Regions from separate parts of the Neobacillus sp. 204 genome, predicted to be linked through region 3. Evidence: riboswitches for the same ligand, from Rfam matches in the RefSeq annotation. Region 3 holds a riboswitch; each other region holds the start of a gene.
What was found. Region 3 has a riboswitch for S-adenosylmethionine ahead of ACJ004_RS10385 (methionine ABC transporter ATP-binding protein). Riboswitches for the same ligand answer to the same signal wherever they lie in the genome.
Positions count from the first base shown of each region.

Region 1: linked by a shared signal. The riboswitch ahead of metK (methionine adenosyltransferase) and the one ahead of ACJ004_RS10385 (methionine ABC transporter ATP-binding protein) in region 3 are both predicted to bind S-adenosylmethionine.
Region 2: linked by a shared signal. The riboswitch ahead of ACJ004_RS04030 (peptide-methionine (S)-S-oxide reductase) and the one ahead of ACJ004_RS10385 (methionine ABC transporter ATP-binding protein) in region 3 are both predicted to bind S-adenosylmethionine.
Region 4: linked by a shared signal. The riboswitch ahead of mmuP (S-methylmethionine permease) and the one ahead of ACJ004_RS10385 (methionine ABC transporter ATP-binding protein) in region 3 are both predicted to bind S-adenosylmethionine.

Region 1 is NZ_JBJORY010000009.1:261,036-263,238, reverse strand. It holds gene pckA (phosphoenolpyruvate carboxykinase (ATP)) at 1-719, opposite strand, end outside; SAM riboswitch class I at 951-1,089, shown strand; gene metK (methionine adenosyltransferase) at 1,290-2,203, shown strand, end outside.
Region 2 is NZ_JBJORY010000001.1:881,281-883,483, forward strand. It holds gene ACJ004_RS04025 (glycoside hydrolase family 172 protein) at 1-712, shown strand, start outside; SAM riboswitch class I at 996-1,110, shown strand; gene ACJ004_RS04030 (peptide-methionine (S)-S-oxide reductase) at 1,202-1,579, shown strand; gene ACJ004_RS04035 (DNA-3-methyladenine glycosylase) at 1,824-2,203, shown strand, end outside.
Region 3 is NZ_JBJORY010000004.1:210,818-213,020, reverse strand. It holds gene ACJ004_RS10390 (methionine ABC transporter permease) at 1-329, opposite strand, end outside; gene ACJ004_RS10385 (methionine ABC transporter ATP-binding protein) at 322-1,347, opposite strand; SAM riboswitch class I at 1,516-1,625, opposite strand; gene ACJ004_RS10380 (O-acetylhomoserine aminocarboxypropyltransferase/cysteine synthase family protein) at 1,756-2,203, opposite strand, start outside.
Region 4 is NZ_JBJORY010000015.1:50,753-52,955, reverse strand. It holds gene mmuP (S-methylmethionine permease) at 1-1,095, opposite strand, end outside; SAM riboswitch class I at 1,179-1,283, opposite strand; partial or broken gene ACJ004_RS24780 (Gfo/Idh/MocA family protein) at 1,588-1,788, opposite strand; gene ACJ004_RS24775 (phospholipase D-like domain-containing protein) at 1,987-2,203, shown strand, end outside.

The DNA of each region.
Region 1 (2,203 bases), on a different contig from region 3:
GTTTTTCCTGTACCGGATAGGCCAAAGAATAATGCAACATCACCTTCAAGGCCGACATTAGCAGAACAGTGCATGGAAAAAATATTATTTTCAGGCAGTAAATAATTCATAACAGAAAAAATAGATTTCTTCATCTCGCCTGCGTATTCTGTTCCACCGATTAAAACAATTCTTTTTTCAAAAGATATGATAATGAAGGCTTCTGATTTTGTACCATCGATTGCTGGATCTGCCTTGAAATTAGGGGCAGAAATAACGGTGAATTCACTATCGTGAGCAAGTAATTCATCATCTGATGGACGAATAAATAGCTGATGGACAAATAAATTTTGCCACGCTAATTCATTAACCACTTGGATGGGCAAACGAGATTTTTTATCGGCACCGGCAAACCCTTTAAAAACAAACACTTCATTTTTCTCTTTTAAATAATCAATAACCTTGTGATAAAGACGTGTGAAAGCTGCTTCAGAAATCGGTTGATTGGTCGTACCCCATTCAATTTTCTCTTTTGTGGACTCTTCTAATACAATAAATTTGTCCTGAGGAGAGCGGCCTGTATACTTTCCTGTAGCGACACTAATCGCGCCTGTAGAAGTAAGAGACCCTTCGCTACGGGTTAAGATTTTTTCAACTAATTGAGGAACTGATAGTTGCACATGGACGTGACTTTCTTTTAAAAACTGTAATAATTCATTTGGAGTGTCAACAGAATTCATTTAATGAAACCATCCTTTATTAGTTTTTTATGTTGTAAATGTAATAAAAAGTATAGCACATTAGTAATAATAATCCATACTATTTAAAGTGATTTTAATACTTTTTAAAATTTATCAATAGATATAAAAATTGTTTATATTAAGAAAGTAAGTTCCTTTTTTCCTTTTTACTTTGAAAAATTCATTGACATTGTTAGACAGTATGATATTATTCTAATTTGAACGGATACTCTCTTATCCCGAGCTGGTGGAGGGACAGGCCCAATGAAACCCAGCAACCTGCAATATGAAATGATTGACCACTTAAAAGGTCCTTTTCAAATGCGAAGGTGCTAATCTGACGCAAGGCTAATGCCTTGAACGATAAGAGCGAAAGGCCCGAAAACAACCTTTCCTCTATGGTAAGGTTTTTTGTTTTGTATAAGTCCTTTTTAATAAGAGTCTCTAATAAAAATCCTTTGTTAATTACATACTAAGGGAATGAGTACCGTATCAAATTCACGAGGTTCAAGAAGTATTCCTGTAACCTTCCAAAAACCTCGATGATCTCATAATATAGGAGGAATTCAGATGTCAACAAAACGTCGTTTGTTCACTTCTGAGTCAGTTACTGAAGGTCATCCTGATAAAATCTGTGACCAAATTTCTGATTCCATTTTAGATGCTATTTTAGCGAAGGATGCTAATGCTCGGGTTGCGGCTGAAACTTCAGTAACAACTGGATTAGTATTAGTAGCAGGGGAAATCACTACTTCTACTTACGTGGATATTCCAAAAATTGTTCGTGAAACGATTAAAGGGATCGGTTATGATCGCGCAAAATATGGCTTTGACTCTGAGACGTGTGCCGTATTAACCTCTATTGATGAACAGTCTGCGGACATAGCGATGGGTGTTGACCAGGCTTTGGAAGCACGTGAAGGTCAAATGTCTGATGAGGAAATTGAAGCTATTGGTGCAGGAGACCAAGGTTTAATGTTTGGTTTTGCTTGTAATGAAACGAAAGAGCTAATGCCTCTTCCCATTTCACTTGCACATAAGCTTGCTCGTAAATTAACAGAAGTGCGGAAAGACAAAGTTCTTGATTACCTTCGTCCAGACGGAAAGACCCAAGTAACTGTCGAATATGATGAGAACGATAAACCGGTACGTATTGATACTATTGTTATTTCTACCCAACACAACCCAGAAGTAACGTTAGAGCAAATTCAACGTAACTTGAAAGAATATGTTATCAATCCTGTCGTACCAAAAGAACTTATCGATGACAACACAAAATATTTTATTAATCCAACAGGACGATTTGTAATTGGCGGACCACAAGGGGATGCAGGCTTAACGGGCCGTAAAATTATTGTTGATACATATGGCGGATATGCTCGTCATGGCGGCGGTGCTTTCTCCGGTAAAGATCCTACAAAAGTGGACCGATCTGCAGCCTATGCCGCACGTTATGTTGCTAAAAACATCGTAGCCGCAGGGCT
Region 2 (2,203 bases), on a different contig from region 3:
CACTTTCGATGGGGAATTGATGGTGGACTCGCCAGTTGGAGAATTCTTTGGGTCTGCCTTTGGTGAATATAACGTTAAATCGTTATTCTTCTCTATGGATACAAATCCGGAAGGCTGGTATACATCTTGGTGGCCAATGCCTTATAAGAAGTCAGCAAAGGTTGAATTGTATAATGGATCTGAGCAAGAAATTACAGCCGGTAAGGCCGAAGTGACATTTGCCAAGTCAGGGCAGTGGGCAAAGGCTTTAGGTTCAAACCCGACTTCCGCTTACTTCAGAACGACTTCTCACAAGGGAGAAGTGACAGGCGGTCAGGATTGGACTTTCTTAAATACCATTGGAAAAGGAACAATTGTTGGGGTTTCCCATTCAATGGAGGGGAAAGACTTTACACGGAATTATCTTGAAGGTGACGAAAGAGTATATGTAGACGAAGCAAACCTTCCGCAAATTCATGGAACAGGAACAGAAGATTTCTATGAATCAGGCTGGTACTTTAACCGCGGAACCTTCACCAATCCCTTAAACGGCAACACTGCCCACGAAGTCAATGCCTTTGGGACAGAATTTGACAGTACGGGAGCATACCGACTCCTAATCGGCGACTCCGTCTCATTCAACACATCCGCAAGATTCGGCATCGAAGTCGGCTGGGAAAACAATGTCCCTGCCCACTATGGTTCCACAACATATTGGTACGGAATTAAATAATGGTGGTGGAGTAATAATATTGTTTTATATGGTGCCTGACACCGAAGAAAGACAGTTTACCCAATTTGTCCACGTGGAGTGGACGGTGATAAAGTGATTATAATTTAGCCAGGTTTCTTCGCAGGAGGAGATCTGGTTATTTAGCGTAAAATAAAAGTAAAATATGCTTCTTATCGTCCAATGGGGTTATTATTTTAAATTTTTGCTTGATTTTTTAGATTAGTGAGTGGTATTGTTAGTAACAATAAACCAACTAAACATTAAAAAATAAATAGCGATAAACTTCTTATCCAGAGTGGTAGAGGGACAGGCCCTGTGAAACCCGGCAACCATCAAGTCAAAATTTTGGCTTGAACGGTGCTAATTCCTGCAAAGGTATTACCTTTGAAAGATGAGAGGAGAGTATTTAACAATACAAACCTCTCTTTTAATCAAGAGAGGTTTTTTTAAATGGATAAAAGGTTTATCGCTCAGGAGGAGCGAAATTAAATGGAAAGAGCAGTATTTGGTGCAAGTGAATTTTTTAGTCAAAAAGCTTTTATTACAGGATTTCGAGGTATTGAATCTGTTCAAACAGGACACCTAAAAGGGAAAAATGTAGATATAGTAGAAATATGGTTTGATCCCTGGAAAGTATCTTATCATGAATTATTAGAGTTGTTTTTCGACTTACATGATCCAACTTCTAGGAAAGGTCAGCAATTTAAAAATCAATCATTCATTTTCTTTTCAGATCTTAATCAATTAACTGTAGCTAAACAAAAGAAAAATGAGTTACAACATATATTTAAAAATGAACTTATAACAGAAATTACTCCAGTTCGGGAACATATTAATAGTCTAGAAGAAATAAAATTAATATCCTAAACCACTAATTTGAAAATGTTTTGGCAAGTACTGTTTTTGTGCGACTGACAGGTTAGAATTTTCTCAAAATAAATCTAAAAATCCGTCACTGCGACGGATTTTTGGTTTTATTGTTTTATTGGAATACAAACACTTAAATATTCCGGAGGGGTATCAGAATTTGGAGCTCCTCTTGAGACTTGTTAAGTATAGAAAAATTGAACTCGTCAGCATTATAATAGTAACGTAAAAGGAGGCATATAACATGGGAGAAATAACTGAAGAAATCGTTCCATTACCCCAAGTATTTTATGAACAGCCGACTCTTGAACTGGCAAAGGCTCTGCTCGGATGCCTCCTTGTAAAAGAAACTAGTGTGGGAATGGCGGCAGGTTATATTGTCGAAACAGAGGCTTACATAGGTCCAGGTGACAGGGCTGCCCACAGTTATAATAATAGGCGGACCACTAGAACCGAGGTCATGTTCCAACGTTCCGGCCTTACCTATACTTATTTAATGCATACACACTGCCTATTCAATGTGGTTAGCGGTGGTAAAGAAAATCCTGAAGCGGTTTTAATCCGCGCCTTGGAACCTCGGTATGGTATCGAGATAATGAAAAACAGGAGAGGGCTGGAAGACTT
Region 3 (2,203 bases):
CGTGCATAAAAAGGAGCTGCTCCAATAATTAGAGCTGGCAGTGCCGCATTTGCTCCGAGCATAGTCCCAAGCAATAATTTTGTAAATGGAATTAATAAGACAATTAAGATGATAAAGGGAATCGATCTGAAAATATTAACAAACCCAGCAATAATAACATTAATTGTCCGATTTGCCCACAAATTTCCTTTATCTGTTAAAAATAACAGCAGACCGAGAAATAATCCTAAGATAAATGTAGCTAACACTGAAATGGAAGTCATATAAATGGTTTCACGTGTTGCTTCAATTAATTCATCCCACTTTACCATTTCCATAAAGTTAGCCATTACTGATCACCTCCACGCCGACTTGCTGTGAATGAATATAATCGATGGCTTTCTGTATTTCGCTGGCTTGTCCATCCAAATGAATAAATAATGTCCCATATGATCCGTTTTGCGTGTGAGAAATTTTCCCTTGAAGAATATTTACAACAACGTCGAAATCCCTGATTATATTTGTGATTAATGGCTGTTCTGTCGCCTCTCCAACAAACGTTAGCTGAACCACTTGCCCCTCGGGATAACGTTCGAGTAGATGATCGGTTGTTTCTTTCGTTTCCTCTGGTTCTGTTACCTGTTGGACAAAACGTTTTGTAATTGGCTGCTTCGGGTTTTTAAACACATCAAGCACCGGACCTAGTTCGACCACTTTTCCACTTTCCATGACGGCCACCCTATGACAAATTTTCCGAATGACATGCATTTCATGTGTAATCAACACAATTGTCAAACCCAGCCTTTTATTAATATCAACTAACAATTCTAAAATAGAATCGGTAGTCTGTGGGTCTAATGCGGAAGTAGCTTCATCACATAAAAGGACTTTCGGGTTGTTTGCGAGCGCTCTGGCAATTCCGACACGCTGCTTTTGTCCACCGCTTAGCTGGGACGGATAAGCATTTTCTCTTCCTTCCAGGCCGACTAATTTTATTAATTCTCTTACTCTTTTTTGGCGCTCAGGACCTTTGATACCTGCTATTTCTAATGGAAAAGCGATATTCTCACTAACTGTTCTCGACCACAGTAAGTTAAAATGCTGGAAGATCATACTGATCTCTTGACGTGCTTTTCGGAGTTCCGCACCCTTTATCTTTGAGACCACTCGGCCTGCGACTGTAACCGTTCCGTTAGTTGGCAGTTCCAGTCCATTTAACATTCTGATTAAGGTACTTTTACCAGCACCACTGTATCCAATTACCCCGAAAATTTCACCCTCTTGAATTTCAAGGTTTACATCATCAACGGCTCTTAGCTGCCCTTGTTTAGAAGGGAAGATCTTCTGAACATTTTTTATAGAAATCATTGAATCACCTGCTTCTTATTCAATTTACCTAAGATTCTGAAAGATTTTTCTTGTAATATACCGCTTAAATATAATATAGGGTTTGACGTTTTGAACAAAAAGATTCAATTTTAACAAAATAAAAGCCTTTCTGCGCAGGCAGAAAGGCATCATAAATAATAATCCTTTCTCCCATCTCCCAAAGCAATCGCTTTGTGTGAATTGGCACCATTTCAATAATAAATATTGACGGTTGCCGGGCTTCATCGGGCACATCCCTCCACCTCTCTTGATAAGAGCATCAAGTACTATATTCAATTAAAAAGTTCATTTATTTAAGTAATTATATTACAAAAGTTATCGTATCACGGATAAAAAGGGGTGTCAACGAAAAAAACTTCATATTCGGAAAATACGTTTGGGTCACTTTTAGGCATTTACATTTAGTGAGGTTAAACCAGTTGCTAAAACCATTGCTGATTCTAGGTCTTCAATTAAGTCTTCCACATTCTCGATACCAATGGAAAGGCGAATTAAATCTTCAGTTACACCTGCAGCTTTCAGGCCTTCGGCATCTAATTGCTGGTGTGTGGTGCTAGCAGGATGAATAATTAAACTTTTCGCATCGCCAACGTTGGCCACATGCGCCCAGAGTGTAACCGCATCAATTAATTTAGCACCGGCTTCTTTCCCACCTTTAATTCCGAAAACGACCATCGAACCCGCGCCTTTTGGTAAGTACTTTTTGGCTAATTCATAATCAGGATGCGATGGATGACCAGGATAAGAAACCCACTCCACTGCAGGATGGTTTACTAAATAAGCAACCACTTTTTGTGTATTGGCCACATGCTCTTTCATGCGAACATGAAGTGTT
Region 4 (2,203 bases), on a different contig from region 3:
TACAAGTACGATATACACTGTATCTGGTGCAATAATACTTGAGAACAAAGCTAAACCACCGCCAAGCATACTGAAAATGACTGCATTTATTGGAACACCTTGTTTTGTTAATTTTGTAAAAATTGGTGAGATCGTATTCTTATCTGCAAGTGACCAAAGCATTCTTGAAGAGGCATAAAGACCTGAGTTTGCAGCCGATAGAATGGCTGTTAAAATGACAAAGTTCATCATATCAGCTGCATATGGGACTCCAATTTGTTCAAGAACGGCAACAAAGGGGCTCTCTAATACTCCTGCATCGGAAGTAGGCAATAACGCAGATAATACAACAATTGTTCCTACAAAAAAGATAATCAATCTCCACAATGTTGTCCGAATGGCCTTTGGTATCGTTTTTTCCGGATCTGCTGTTTCCCCCGCTGCAACTCCTATTAATTCCGTTCCTGAAAAAGCAAAGTTAACCGCAAGCATGGTCATGACAATCGCAAAAGCACCATTTGGAAATAAACCTGCACTTGTAAAATTAGAGAAGAACGGTGCCGATTCGGAATGGGTCATCGGAACAAAACCTACCATTGCCGCTGCTCCTACACCAATAAACAGAACGATCGCTATGACCTTTATAGACGCGAACCAGAATTCAGATTCAGCGAAAAACCTAACCGTCAGTATATTTAAGACAAAAACCAAAATAGCAAACAGCAAACTCCAAATCCAGACATTAACGGATGGAAACCATCGCTGCATTAATAATCCTGCAGCCGTAAATTCAGAACCTAAAGCAACCGTCCAAGTTAGCCAGTACAACCAAGCAACGGTATACCCCGTCCCTGGTCCAATATATTTAGTCGCATAACTGTGAAAGGCACCCGTTTCAGGCATATGTACGGAAAGCTCTCCTAAACATAGCATGACGAGATAAACCACTAGTGCACCAATCAGATAGGACAGAATGGTCCCAAACGGGCCAGCTTGTTGAATCGTGTAACCCGAACTTAAGAATAATCCTGTTCCAATCACCCCGCCGAGCGATAGCATGACTAAATGTCGTGTTTGCATTTGTCTTTGAAATTTTTGCTTGCTTTTCTTTTCCATCATAGTCTCCTTTTCCAACATCCAGAAAAAACAAAAAACGCACTCTGATAAATGAGTGCGTTACTGATCAATAATAACGTAAGCTCTTATCTATCAAGGGATCACACCCGATGGAATTAGCACAGTGTCATATTAGACCTGCTGCTGAGGTTTCATAGGGCCAGTCCCTCCACCTCTCTGGATAAGAAATATTTTTTTATAACTCTACCAATCTATGAAATATCTGTCAATCTATTTCTGAGTTTTTAAAATTTTAAAACCCTTACAAACAAAAAATATTATAATGGCTGTTATAAAAAAAAAATCTCTCCTTATAAGATTTTTCTGCAAGGAGAGACTCTATTTAAATAGTAACAATACTATTTGTTTCTGCTGCTTCTATAATCCCTAAAATGACTTTAAGAGAAGATAATGCATTGTCGCCTGTTACAAGTGGAGCATGATCAAGATGTACACATTCAATAAAGGCATCGATTACACCACTGTTCTTCCTGAGCGTTCCTTTTTAAAGAACCACGTTGAGTTTGTTTTTTTTACACCCCATTGCTCTGGTCCAGAGTGTCCAAACGTCGTTCTAAAAGTAAGTACTTTTCCAAGCTCTCCATTCTGTATGATTTCTTTAGCCTTTTGATGGGCACCAGTAAACCGTTGATTATGATCCACCATTAATTTTTTTCCAGATTCCATTTGGGCATCGACTAAGTGGCGGGTCTTTTTGAACAAGAAACAAGAAGACACACCCATAAAAGGGATGAAATGACAGTAATTTGAATGAAGAAGAATAAAAATTTACAAACTCTTTATAAACATTGTGAGAGTTTCTAATCTTTGCAAATTGTTTATTTGCTAAAATAGAAATGTTTCAAACTAAAGAAAAAAGGTGGCTAAGAGATGTCCAAGAATTTATTTAGAAGAATTTCCTTACTGATTTTTGCAGCAGTATTAACGTTTAATTTTGTCCCAGACGTTAATAACAAGGTTAGTGCAGTAACCTATGATTCTGAAACAGTATCCTTCGGTCCAGGTCAAGCGGTAAACCTGGTGGACGCACTAATTACGGAGGTTAATAAGGCAACTTCCACAATTGATGGAGCATTTTATGAAATCC